3 regions of the Arthrobacter sp. 210 2 genome follow, and region 1 is predicted to be linked to each of the others. Evidence: predicted binding sites of a transcription regulator. Region 1 holds the regulator's gene; each other region holds the start of a gene.
The links. Region 1 encodes LexA, which represses DNA repair genes until DNA is damaged. Its sites were predicted from a motif close to TCGAACANNTGTTCGA; they were not measured.

Region 1 (4,404 bases):
ACAATGAGCCGCTCACGGCCCGGCAGCAGGGTCAGGGCACTCGGCGTGCCGTCGTGGGCAAATTCGTGGTAAGCCTCGTCCACGATCACGATCGTCTGGCTGGCCTCACCGGCGGCATAGACGCCCTCCACAACATCCAGTCCCAGGCCCGTGCCGGTGGGATTGTTGGGCGAGCTCAGGAAAACGATGTTTGGCTGCAGTTCCTTGACCTGGCGTGCTGCGGATTCGGCGCTGAGGCCGTACCCCTCGGCGCGTTCGCCTGTGATGTATTCGGTGTCGGTGCCGCTGGCGAGCAGCGGGTACATCGAATACGTGGGAGGGAAGCCCAACGCCGTCCGGCCCGGACCGCCGAATGCCTGCAGGATCTGCTGGAGCACCTCGTTGGAACCGTTGGCAGCCCAGAGATTGGCCTCATCCAGTCCATGCCCCAGGTATTCGGCCAACGCCTTCCGAAGCTCGGTGAACTCCCGGTCCGGGTAGCGGTTGAGCCCGGCGGCGGCCTCTGTTACCGCGGCGCTGATGGCGGCCCGTACGTCCGCGGGAACACCGTGGGTGTTTTCGTTGACGTTGAGAAGGATGGGGACATCCAGCTGGGGCGCCCCATAGGGGGTCAGCCCGCGGAGGTTGCTGCGGAGGGGAAGCCGATTCAGACGCTCAAGCTGGTCATTCACCTGAACAGTTTAGTGGCCGTTCCGGAGACCGGAAAATGTGACGGCCCCTGTTCGCGCTCAGCGTGCACGGACTTCTGCGGCTTCAGCGGGTGGGGACGTAGAGCTGCTGCCCGGGGAGAACTGCTCCGGCCGGCAGGTTGTTGAGCTGGACGATGTCCGCAATCACATCGCGGGCGTCCCGGTCAGGGGCAACGGTGCCCGCGATGGCCCACAGCGATTCGCCGGGCTGGACGGTCACCGTGACGGTGGGTGTCACCGACAGGTCCTCCGGCGCATCGGACGCCTTGGCCGGCGAGTTGAAGAACCCCGCCAGGGAAAGCAGCAGGGCAGCCAGCAGCACCAGCGGAATCCCGATCAGGACAACCTTGCCCCGGCGCGTCAGTCGCAACGGCGGCAGGGGTGCCGGCTTGCCCGGGAACTCCGGCATACCCGCCGGCCCCTGCGAGGACCGGGACCTGTTCCGTTGCGACAGAAGCTGGTGTGCGGACTGATGGGAATGAACGCGCGGACCCTTGGCCTGCGAAGCGGATATAGCTGACATGAACTGAGCCCTCCTGGACCGTACTGTGCTGCCCGACCTTGCTGCTTCTATGTCCCGCTCCGCTGCTGCACCGCCGGCACTCCGGCTGGTTCTTCGAAAAACGCACGCTGTATTCGAATGATGCAAGCCTCGAGTAGAACACATGTTCGAACTTTGCTTCTTCAGTTTTAGCACCTATCAACGAACAATGTCGAGACTCGCTAGAACAAATGTTTGAAAAAGCAATGTGGCTGGCCTAGTTTTGAAGGAAAGAACAACCACCCTTGAACTTGATCAGCAGGGTCTGACATTGAGGGAAGCTCACCCAGTCCGGCGCAGCGACAAGCCCGGTGGCAACCGAAAGGCATTGGCGAATATGGCAGCAGCAGCCACCGGGGGCAGGGCAGCCCCGCAGCCGAAGAAGACCGCCAAAGGGTTGACGCCCCGGCAGAAAAAAATCCTCGAAACCATCCAGCGCTCCGTCAATGACAACGGCTATCCGCCGTCCATGCGCGAGATCGGCGATACCGTAGGGCTCGCAAGCCTCTCAAGCGTGACGCACCAGCTCTCGCAGCTGGAGAAGCTGGGATATCTCCGCCGGGATCCGAAGCGGCCGCGCGCCATGGAGGTGCTGATGCCCCTCACGCTGGACGGCGGGGCGGCCAAGACGGCACACCAGCCTGCGGACGCTTCGGCGCCTGGCGCCGGCGCAACAGTCACCGCACTGCCCACGGCACTGGACACGGCAATGGTTCCCTTGGTTGGCCGCATTGCTGCCGGCGGCCCCATCCTGGCGGACCAGCTGGTGGAGGATGTCATGCCGCTGCCCCGCCAACTGGTGGGCCAGGGCGAGCTCTTTATGCTCAAGGTGGCTGGTGACTCCATGGTGGACGCAGCCATCTGCGACGGCGACTGGGTGGTGGTCCGCCGCCAGGCGGACGCCGCCAACGGCGACATCGTGGCCGCGCTCCTGGACGATGAAGCCACCGTCAAGACCTTCCGCCAGCGTGACGGCCACACATGGCTGCTCCCGCAGAACACGCAGTACGAACCCATTCTTGGCGACCACGCCACCATCATGGGGAAAGTGGTCTCGGTCCTGCGCTCACTCTAGGAATAACAGGGCCTGTTACAGCCACACTCTGTAAAAAGACGGCACCATTCCCGGATCCCGGGCATGGTGCCGTCTTTTCAGTTGGACTCCCCGGCCAGCCGCTCAAGGGCCGCCACCGCGGTCTTCCGGTCCGTGGTGGCCCAGAACGGCGGCAGGGCAGCCCGCAGGAAACCTGCATACCGTTCCGTGGCCAGCCGGGAATCCAGCACTGCCACCACTCCCTTGTCGCCGGTGGACCGGATCAGCCGGCCGGCACCCTGCGCCAGCCGAATGGCGGCGTGAGTTGCCGAGACCGACATAAAGCCGTTTCCGCCGGCCTGGGCCACCGCCCGGGAACGCGCTGTCATCAGGGGATCATCCGGCCGCGGGAACGGAATCCGGTCGATGACCACCAGCCGGCAGGACCCGCCCGGCACATCCACTCCCTGCCAGAGGGACATGGTGCCGAACAGGCAGGTGTCGGGCTCGTCGGCGAACTGTTTGACCAGTGCCGTCATGGTGGAGTCGCCCTGGCAGAGGACGGTCACGCCCAGCTTGGGCCGGAGGGCCTCGGCCGCTTCTTCAGCGGCGCGTCTGGAGGAGAAGAGGCAGAGCGCTCCGCCGCCCGACGCGCGGATGAGCGCCTCCAGCTCAGCCAGGGATTCAGGGGACGCACCCCGGCCAGGCTTGGGCAGGTGCCCGGCCACGTAGAGGATGCCCTGTTTCGGGTAGTCGAAGGGCGATCCCACGTCCACGCCGGTCCAGCTGGGAGCGCCCTCGCCCACCAGGCCCAGCCCGCCTGCGGCCGGTTCAAATGCGGAACCGATGGCAAGCGTGGCAGACGTCAGGACCACGGTGTGGCCGGCGAAAAGCCCCTCCCGCAACCGTCCGGCGACGGACAGCGGTGCGATGTTGATCAGGGCCGGCGCTGTTTCGTCCGCCTGTGAATAGCCCTGGGCGGGATCAAAGGAGCTGGCGCGGGAAATCCACACCACCTCGCGGTTCTCGCGGGCAGCGAGGAGCCGTTCGCAAAGTTCCAGGATGAGCATCAGACGGGACCGCGCAAGCTGCCTGCCGCCGTCGGCCGTGGTGCTGCTGTCCCCCTTGGAGTCGGACAGCGCCGCGCGGCAGGCCTCACGCAGCTGGTCGATGCAGTCCAGCTGTTCGTCATTCAGCCCGTTTGGAAGCAGCCCGTTGGGCACGCCCGCGAGGGCGAGCTCGAGGTTCGCGGCTGCGGCGTTGAGCGCATCCACCGTGATGGCCGTATGCTTCCGCGCCCCGGAAGCTGCCGCGTGGATCATGGCCACCGAAAGCTGGCCCGACACCGCACCCGTGACCCTGTCCTGGAGTTCATGGGCTTCATCCACCACCACGACGTCGTATTCCGGAAGGACCGCCAGGCCCTCGAAAGCGCTGACAGCCAGCATCGCGTGGTTGGTGACCACAACGTCGGCTTCCGCGGCGTCCTGCCGGGCAAGCTCGCTGAAGCATTCCGCAGCCATCGGGCACTTCTGGGCGCCCAGGCATTCCATCGACGTCACTGACACCTGTCGCCATGCCCGGTCCGTTACGCCGGGCAGGAGTTCGTCACGGTCGCCGGTTGTGGTCTTCTCTGCCCATTCACGAAGGCGCACCACTTCTTTTCCGAGCTGGGACGCGGGTCCACCCACCGTAGCTGCGAAGTGGGGAACGCTGGTGTCCTCCCCCAGCGAAAAGAGCTGGCCCTCGGAAGGTTCCTCGGACGGAAACCCGCCCTCCAGCTTGTGCCGGCAGACGTAATTGGACCGGCCCTTCACCAGGGCCACTTTGACGGGCCGGTCAAGGGCAGGCGTGATGGCTTTGAGGAGCCGGGGCAGGTCCCTGCCCACGATCTGCGTCTGCAGTGCCAGCGTTGCCGTGGAGACCAGGGCGGGTTTGTTGCTCTCCAGGGCGTGCGCGATCAGGGGTATCAGGTAGGCCAGCGACTTACCGGTACCCGTTCCTGCCTGGACGAGCAGGTGATTCCCTGTTTCGATGGCCTGGGCAACCTGTTTGGCCATCTCGTGCTGCCCCGCGCGGCTCTGGCCGCCCATGGCGGCCACGGCCCGGTCGAGCAGTTCGATAACGAACTGCCCGCCGGC
Region 2 (4,404 bases), on a different contig from region 1:
GCAGTGAGGTGGATGGACAGCGGGTCATCGACCGGAGTCCCGAGGTCAGGAATGACGCTGAACGTGCTGTTTGCTCCGTGTCTGAATCGTCTGACGGAGTAGCCGGTGATTCCCTCCGGCGCGCGCCCGGACGTGGGCTCCCGGTAGCTTATCCGCGACCAGACGTAGGGTATTTCGGCTGCCCGTGCTGCGAGGACTACGGGCAGCCGGTTCGCGTCCAGACTCAGGAAAACGACGCCGCGGGTTCCGTCCGGTTCCCTTGAGTAGAGGCGCACGTTGACCTCATTGAAGCTCCCAAGATAAGGAACTCCGGGGCCGCGGCCGATGCCTGCCTCTTTCATGCGGAAACCGATAAGGCCCACCCATGACGTTCCATCAAAGAGATCCGGCCGTACTCCTGCCGGCATAAAGCGGGCAGCCACCGGTTCGGGTATCCGCCAGTGCAGGAAAATGGCGTCAGTCCAGCGCTGGTCCATGACGGCGGGCGGGGGCAATTCAGGAGGGGCAGGCCAAAAGGCTGCTGCATCCACACGATCCGTCATGTGCAGGTTCCCTTCTTTGCGGCTCTTCACGGCTCTTTGCGGCCGACCGCTCCGAACCCGTTTGCTCATGATCCCTTGGAACCGCTCGTCCAGCATGAAACACCCGCTTTATTCCTTGGGGTGGGGTGGTGGTGGGGGTTTGAAGTAGTGGTTTTGTTGGGGTTTTTGGGTGGGGTCGATGTGGGGTGGGGGGATGAATGTTGGGGTGCCGTGGGTGGTGGTGATGGTCCATTGTTCTTTGTGGATGAGGTGGTGGTGGTGTGTGCAGAGGAGTGCGCCGTTGGTGGTGGTGGTTGGTCCGCCGTGTGACCAGTAGGTGATGTGGTGGGCTTCGCACCAGGGTGCTGGGATGGTGCAGTTGGGGAAGGTGCAGCCTTGGTCGCGGGCGGTGAGGGCGAGGCGTTGGGCGGGGGTGAAGAGGCGTGTTTTGCGGCCGAGGTCGAGGATTTCGCCGTTGGTGCCCAAGAGTGCGGGGATGATGTCGGCGTCGCAGGCGATTTTGCGCAGGGTGGTGGCGGCGACGGGTCCGGTGAACACGAACGTCCCGGTCCCGGCCCCGGCGCTGGCTAGGGTGTGGGTGCGCGTTTCGCTTCCGGCCGCGGTTGCGTTGCTGGTGTTTGTCGTCGTGCTGGTGGCCCTTGCGCCGGTGTCTGTGGGTGTTCCGGGGCGTGGGGTGGTGCGGGGTCCGGTGGCTGTGTCTGTGGTTGGCCAGGGGTTGTTGGTGGGGTTGGGGAGGTGGGGGAGGAGGTCTTGGTAGTTGATGGTGGCGATGATTTGGGGGCGGTTGCCGCCGGTGGTGGGCAGCAGGTTGGTGGTGAGGGCTGCTTTGACGGCGGAGACGAGTCCGTCGAGTTGTTGCTGTGCCCGGGTGCGTCGTTCCAGGTCCACTCCGGCTTCCCGGCCCAGGTCCACGCTGGCCTCCCGCCCGGGGTTGGTGCGTTCGTCCGGGTCGGGGTCGGGGTTTGTGGTGCTGGTGTTGGGGGTGGTGGTGCGGGGGTTGGTGGCGGTGTTCATGACGGTGAGGAGGTGTTCGTATTGGTCGGTGGTGGCGAAGATCTCCACGCGGTGCAGGCCGTGGCGGGGTTTGCGGATGAACGCGCCTTGGGTGTGGCGGAGGGCTTCTTCGGTGGGTTCGGTGCCGTCGGCGTCGATGGTGTCGTTCCAGCGTTGTGCCAGGCGGGTGAGGAAGTCCGGGTCGGCGGTGACGGCGGTGGTGGTGAGGTGCTGTTCGATCCGGTCGAGGGTGTCGGCGGTGGTGTGGTGCTGGAGCCGGTCCAGGGTGGCGGTGATGATGGTCGCGGCGTGTGAGGAGAGCACCGGCCCCGCGATCATGCCCGGATCAGTGGTGGTCTGGGCGGGTTCGCCGGTGTTGGTGGGGGTGAGGGCTGTGGCGAGGTGTTCGCGTGTCGGCGGGAGGGGTTCGCCGGTGAGGCTGGTGCCGGGCAGGGCCTGATGGGCGAGGGTGAGGCGGCGGCGGGCTTCGCGGAGGGGGATCCGGAGCCGGAGCCTGAGGAACTCGGCGGTGTTCCTGCACCCGTCATCAGCCGGCGACGTCACCACAGGCGCTGTCACTACCGGCGACGTAAGCACGGGCGCTGTCATCACTGGAGAAGTGAGCGCGGGGGACGTGCTCGCCGGACGGGCAACCCCGGCTCCTGATACTGCGTGGTTGGGTGGTGCGGGCTGGTTGGGCGGTGTTCCGTTGCCGGTGGCTGCGGCGCCGCTGGTGGTTGCGGGGTCGCTGGTGGGTGTGGGCCAGTTCGCGTCGGTCTCGTTCAGGGTCTCGACGCCGTTGGCATCCCAACCGGTTAGCCAGCCCCGGCCCGGTCGCCCAAGTCGGCCCGCCCTGGCCTGGCTGGTGCGGGCGGCGTCCGCGGCGGTGATGGCCTGGGTCCAGGTGCGGTCCACGGTGGAGGCGGCGAGCAGTTGCAGGTACTCCACGGTCCGGGAAAGGTCCTCGACCTGCCCGGCGAAATTGGCCGCTGAAACATAATCCGCCCTGGCCACCTCGTCCTGGGCGGCAACAGCAGCCGCCACCAGCAGGGCTCCGATCCCCGCCAAGCCAACCGGATCTTCGACGATGGGTGCAGGGCTGGGATCGGGTGCGCTCGGTGACCTGTCTGTCCCACTGCCAGCGGATGCCGAAAAAGGGGCGGTTTTGGATTCAGTCGCAGCGTTACCGCGATCAGTTTCGGATGCAGTCGGGCCGGCGCCGGGGCAGGGGCGTGGGCCCGGAACGGGAATGTCAGGCGCCGTCTTGGCCGGGATGGCGTGAAGGCGCCCGGGAAGCCTGAGCGGTGCGTCGCCGTCGTACCCGTCATGCCGGGAATCACCGCCAGGGTGGAGAACCCGCGGGAGCGCGGCGGCGGGACTGCCGAACTCCGCAAGCTGCTCCCCAATGGCCTCCATGGGACAACTCTGCCAGTGACCACTGACAAAACATCCCACCCGAAGCCGCTATGTGGAAAACGGGGAGGAGTGAAAAGTTGGAAGCGGAAAAGACCCTCCTTACCCCGGTTATCCCGCCGTCGCTTCGGCAGAATCGCGGGAGTCGCGGGGCTCCTTCTGCCACGGCCATTTTCCGGTGATTTCAAGCTCAAGCGAAAAGCTGAGGAATGTCCGGATCAGCACAATAATCGCCAGAACTCCAACGCTTTCGAAGGTGGGCGTGACAGCGACGGTGCGGATGATATCGGCGGCCACCAGCAGTTCAAGGCCCAACAGAATGGACCTGCCCAACAACTGCCGGTACAGCCGGTAAAAGGTCAGCTTCTCGCCGCCGGCGCGCACCTTCCGCGGCTGGTACCCCCGGAAAGCAAGCGGAATGGACACCAGGGCACCGATCACCATGACAGCGACTCCGGCGAAATCAACAAACTCCCCGACCGTCTCGATGATGTGCCGAAAATCCATGGTTTTCTTGCCTCACATTTCGCTAACCCTGACCGAACCACTGAGCAGTCAGCCTAAACGGTGGAACCGTCCCGGCGATGTTGGCTACGGGTGGCGGACGCCGTTTCCCGCAAGGATGTCCCGGTAGCCTTCCCTGAACGACGGGAAGGTGGGGCTGAGACCGGTGCTCCGCAGGAGGTCGTTTCGGCAGCGCTTGTTGCCGCCGCGCGCGGGTCCCGCATCACCCACGGGCGGGGCGGCGAGGCCCATCTCAGCGGCCAGGAAGCGCAGCACAGCGCCAAGGTCAGCCGGATCGTTGTCCACTCCCACGTAAACCGGCGAGGGTTCAGCGGCCATAGTGGCCAGGTGGACGATAGCGGCCGCGGCGTCGTCACGGTGGATGCGGTTGGTGTAGCGGAGGTCCGCGGGGACAACGGCTGACCCGCTGCGCACCTGGTCGATCAGGCGGGTCCGGCCGGGACCATAGATGCCGCCCAGCCGGAGGGACACGGCCGCAGTACCCGTTCCCGCCAGCCGGGACCGCAGAAGCTCCTCCGCCTCCACCAGGACACGGCCTGAGAACCCGCCCGGCGCAGGTGTAGTCTTTTCATCCACCCAGCCACCGCCGGCGTCCCCGTACACGGCCGTCGAGGAGACAAAAAGCACCCGCTGGGGCATGGCGCCGTCGCGCTCCAAAGCGTCCAGGACGTGCGTTACCCCGCCAAGGTACGCCGCACGGTAGTCGTCCTCGGACGGCGAGTCCGCTGCCACAGCAATAACGACGGCGGTGGTGTCCGCCGGGACAGGCGGCAGCTCCGGAGCGCTCAAGTCAGCCGCCACACCTTTAATGGCGGGCGGCAGCTTGGCAGGTGAGCGGCGCCAGCCCACCACGTGATGGCCCAGGGCGGCGAACCGCAGACCTGCTTCGGTTCCGAGGTCGCCGCAGCCTGCCAGGAGGATGGTCATGCGG
Region 3 (4,404 bases), on a different contig from region 1:
TGGATGACAGTATGTGGCGCCGATGGCATGCTGGAGCCATGTGTGGACGCTATGTGATGGCACGTGCCGTGGGGGACCTCCTGGCAGAGTTCGACGCCGAGCTGGAGGACGAGGTGAGCATCCCGCCCTCCTGGAACGTGGCGCCCACCGATGATGTCCCGATCGTCCTGGAACGGCTGATCGACGACGGCCCGGCCCGTAAGCAGGTACGCCAGCTGCATGTTGCAAAGTGGGGCCTGGTCCCTTCCTGGGCGAAGGATCCCGGCATCGGGTCACGGATGATCAACGCCAGGAGCGAATCGGTGCTGGAGAAGCCGGCCTTCCGCAAGGCCGTGCAGTCCCGGCGCTGCGCCGTACCGGCAGACGGGTACTACGAATGGAAGCAGGGCCCCGGGAAATCGAAGCAGCCCTACTACGTGCATCCCGGAGAGAACCGGGGCCTGGTCTTTGCCGGGCTCTACGAATGGTGGAAGGACCCGTCCGTCCCAGCCGGGGAACCGGGGCAATGGCTGCTGTCCACGTCGATCCTGACGACTGATACGCCGCCTCCGGGCAGTGAGTCGACGGTCTTCGGAAAGTTGACCGCACTGCATGACCGGGTCCCCCTGCCCATGGACAAGGCGACCATGCAGGCCTGGCTCGATCCCGACGTGGACGACGCCGCCGGGCTGGTGGACCTGGTGCGGTCGGGGGTCAAGGACGTGGCAGCGGACTGGCGGGTGGAGTCCGTGGGCAAGGAGGTAGGCAACGTGCGCAACAACGGGCCGGAACTGATCCAGCCGGTGGAGGCCCTGTTCTAGCAGGCCGGGCTTATCCAGCAGGCCATGCGGCGCTGCCGCCGGCCTATACGGTGACCGCGCCGCCGTCGTCCACTGCCCAGGTGGGGTTGTACGCAACTTCCCAGCGGAAACCGTCGGGGTCGGCGAAGTAGCCGCTGTAGCCGCCCCAGGGCTGCGTCACCGGCTCGGCGATGATGGCGGCCCCCGCTGCTGCTGCCTCCGCCATGACCCGGTCCACCTCTTCCGTGCTGGCAAGGTTGTGGCTCAAGGTGATGCACGGCACCGGACCCGGGGCGCTGACGCCCGCCTCGGCCTGCATTTGCCGGGCGTCCCACAGGGAGAGCACCAGGCCGTGGTTTACCTGGATGAAGACGACGTCGCCCGGGACCTCCTGGTGGACCGGCCAGCCGAGGCCCTCAACATAGAAGGCGCGGGACGCCGGGACGCTGCGGACACCTAATGAGATGAAGTCGACTCGGGGCTGCATGCTTCGATACTGTCAGACGATGGCAACAATTCAAGGAAACGATAGAGACGCTTTGGCCGACAAGGAACAGCTCGCTGCCGTCCGGGTTGCTGTTGACGAAGTGGATGAGCAGATTGTCACCCTCATCGCCCGCCGCGAACGGCTGATCCGCATCGCCGGAACCCTGAAGGGCGACGACGCTGAAGTCCGCGCGCCGGGGCGGGTGGAACGGATCATCGAGCATGTCCGGTCCGCGGCCGAAAAGAAGGACATCGATCCGGACATCGTCGAATCGACCTACCGCGCCATGATCTCCGGCTTTATCGAGCTCGAGATGCGGGTCCACAAACAAAACAGCTGACCCTTTACAGGTCAGCTCACGCCTTCTTACAGTGCTTCATCCACCGGAACGCCGGACTGGAATTCCCGGCCGTCCGCCTCGCTGAAGCCTGTCATGACGTGTGACTTTCCGAGCCCATTGATGGCCGCGAGGGGAAAATGGCCGGTGATGGAGTTCTCTGAGTGGGTTACGCCCGAGAGGTCGTAGTTCTCTTCCGTGCTTTGCTCGTGGCTGAACGAGTAGAAGGCGATGGGTTCGCCGTTCATGAATTCAATGCCGAGCCGCCGCTGGGAGGAGTAGTCCGGGCTGGCCGCAACAAGCCCCACCACGTAGGCGCCGGAGCCTGGAATAGTGCCGTCCAGATCGAAGGTGGCCACCAGGGTTGAGTCCTGGGCTTTGATGCTGACCTGCTTGAGGAGTGCGTCTTTGGTGTCCATGGCACAATCCTGCTCCCTGGCGTACGGTCCGTCCACCCCTGTGCTGAGGAAACGGAGGAAGCCGGCGAGGCTTCCTTGCCCACCTGTGGATGCGTTGGCCGGGAACCCGGCGTAGACTGGATATATTCGAATAAATATTCGAATAGTTTCAGTTTCACCGGGAGGCGCCCATGGGCATGTTCAGCGAATCCGTTGATGTTGCCTGCGCTCCTGACGGCCAACCGGTAAGCCTTACCTGGTCAGGGCGTTCCTACACTGTCTGTGCTGAACCCGTCCGCTGGTATGAACGCCGGCAATGGTGGGATGAAGTCAGCCGGGCACCGCTTGGAAGCGGGCAGGGAGTGGTTGACCACGAGATCTGGCGTGTCCAGGTACTGCCGGTTGACGGCCGCGAACGCACCGGCAGGGAGCAGGACGAACCGCTCACCCTCGACCTCACCCGGCACATTGGCAGCGGCCGCTGGCGGCTGCTGCGGATCCATGACGGCCTCCGACCCACAACAGCATGAGCTTTACGCATCTTCACGTCTCCACGGCGTTCAGTGCCCACTATGGAGTCTCCTGGCCGGAAGAACTTGCCCAAAGCGCGGCAGCTGACGGTGCCACAGCGCTCGCCTGCACTGACCGCGACGGCCTGTACGGGACCATTAAGCACCTCAAGGCATGCATGGCGGCAGGAATCGATCCCATTGTGGGGGTGGACCTTGCAGTCTTTGACGACGACGGCGATCACCGCACCCAAGTGGCGGGCAGGGTGGTGGTGCTTGCACGCGGCCATAACAACGGGGCAGGGTACCGTGCCTTATGCCGGCTGGTCTCTGATGCCCATGCCCGGACCTCCGGGAAGTCCGGGGGAGCCGTACCGGTGGCTGTCACGCGCGCCGAGCTTGCCTCCCGGACCCTTGACTACCACACACTCAAGCCGGTATTGACCGTCCTGCTCGGGCCGGATTCGGACGTCGGCCTGGCCATGGGAGGGCGGAGATACCTCCGGCCCCGGACACTGTTCAAGCAGTGGCTGGACGTCATGCCCGGCGGGACCGTGGTTGCCGAGATTGTCTCGCAGCTAAGTCCCCCAGGTTCCCCGCTGAGTACCTCCCACGCTGTGCGTATGCTCCGGCTCGCCGAGGAACACCACATCCCGGCGATCCTGACCAACGCCGTCAGGTACTGCGCCGCGGATGGAGCGCCCACTGCCGATGTGCTTGACTCTGCCCGCACCCTGAAGTCCCTGCCGGAACTTGCCAGGGAGCCCCTGCTGCAGCCCACCGGCCAGGGATGGCTGAAAACATCGGCCCAGATGCTCCAGCTTGGCAAGGAGATCATTTCCGCAGCAGGATTTGGCGCCGCAGACCTCAAACAACTGATGACCCAAACCGAGGCGCTCGCCGATCTGTGCCGGATCGATCCCACTACGGACATGGGGTGGAAACAACCGGTGGTTCCGGAGGCTTCGGTGATCGGGATCAACCAGGACCCCCATGATGAACTGGTCCAGCGTTGCCACGCCGGAATCGGCAGGAGGTTCCCCGGGATAAGCGGAGCCGGGGAGAGGGCCATGCTTACCCGGCTGGAGCATGAACTGGGCATCATCCGGAATCTTGGCTTTTCCTCCTACTTCCTCACCGTCGCTGAAGTGTCACGGATGATCCAGGAGATGGGCGTCCGTGCTGCTGCCCGGGGATCGGGGGCTTCCAGCCTGGTGAATTACCTGATTGATGTCAGCCAGGTGAACCCCCTCCAGCATGACCTGATCTTTGAACGCTTCCTTTCCCAGGACCGTGCCACTCTTCCGGACATAGACATCGACGTCGAAAGCGCGGAGCGCCACAACGTGTACCGGCGGATTTTCGAGAGGTTCGGTTCCGAACGGGTCACGCTGATGAGCATGCAGAACGGCTACCGCGCCAGGGGTGCCGTGCGCGACGCCGGAATGGCGCTGGGCATGGACGACGGCGAGGTAGGGGAGATTGCCAAGCAGTTGTGGCGGTTCTCGGCCGGAAAATTCCGGGAGGCGCTGCAGGAAAAACCTGAACTGCGGGAGTTTGCCGGAAGGGTTGAGCGGCGCGATGCTGCCGGAAACCAGCAATTGGACCTGCTGGTTGACCTGACTGAACGCCTTGACCGGCTGCCCCGCCACATTTCCATGCATCCCTGCGGCGTGATCCTGGGTGATGCCACCCTGCTGGACCGCACCCCGGTCCAGCCCAGCGGTCTCGGGCTGCCCATGAGCCAGTTCGATAAGCACGACATGGATCCCATGGGCATGCTCAAGCTCGATGTCCTGGGTGTCCGGATGCAAAGTGCCATGGCTTTTGCTGTCCGGGAGATCATCCGCATCCATCCCTCGAAGGAGGACGTGGTGGCTGCCGGGAACCATTC

Region 2: the regulator LexA is predicted to act here: its motif matches at 2,605-2,620, upstream of AC5RWA_RS18015 (HNH endonuclease signature motif containing protein).
Region 3: the regulator LexA is predicted to act here: its motif matches at 2,149-2,164, upstream of AC5RWA_RS18970 (DUF6504 family protein).

What each region holds. Positions count from the first base shown of each region.
Region 1 is NZ_JBNHIE010000006.1:244,603-249,006, reverse strand. Features, by position in the region: gene AC5RWA_RS13675 (histidinol-phosphate transaminase) at 1-671, opposite strand, end outside; gene AC5RWA_RS13670 (LysM peptidoglycan-binding domain-containing protein) at 754-1,098, opposite strand; gene lexA (transcriptional repressor LexA) at 1,568-2,305, shown strand; gene AC5RWA_RS13660 (ATP-dependent DNA helicase) at 2,383-4,404, opposite strand, start outside.
Region 2 is NZ_JBNHIE010000011.1:31,702-36,105, reverse strand. Features, by position in the region: gene AC5RWA_RS18020 (YqjF family protein) at 1-542, opposite strand, end outside; gene AC5RWA_RS18015 (HNH endonuclease signature motif containing protein) at 651-2,603, opposite strand; gene AC5RWA_RS18010 (DUF1622 domain-containing protein) at 3,060-3,455, opposite strand; gene AC5RWA_RS18005 (SDR family oxidoreductase) at 3,540-4,400, opposite strand.
Region 3 is NZ_JBNHIE010000012.1:47,138-51,541, forward strand. Features, by position in the region: gene AC5RWA_RS18950 (SOS response-associated peptidase) at 57-800, shown strand; gene AC5RWA_RS18955 (VOC family protein) at 844-1,266, opposite strand; gene AC5RWA_RS18960 (chorismate mutase) at 1,286-1,606, shown strand; gene AC5RWA_RS18965 (hypothetical protein) at 1,633-2,022, opposite strand; gene AC5RWA_RS18970 (DUF6504 family protein) at 2,193-2,531, shown strand; gene AC5RWA_RS18975 (DNA polymerase III subunit alpha) at 2,528-4,404, shown strand, end outside.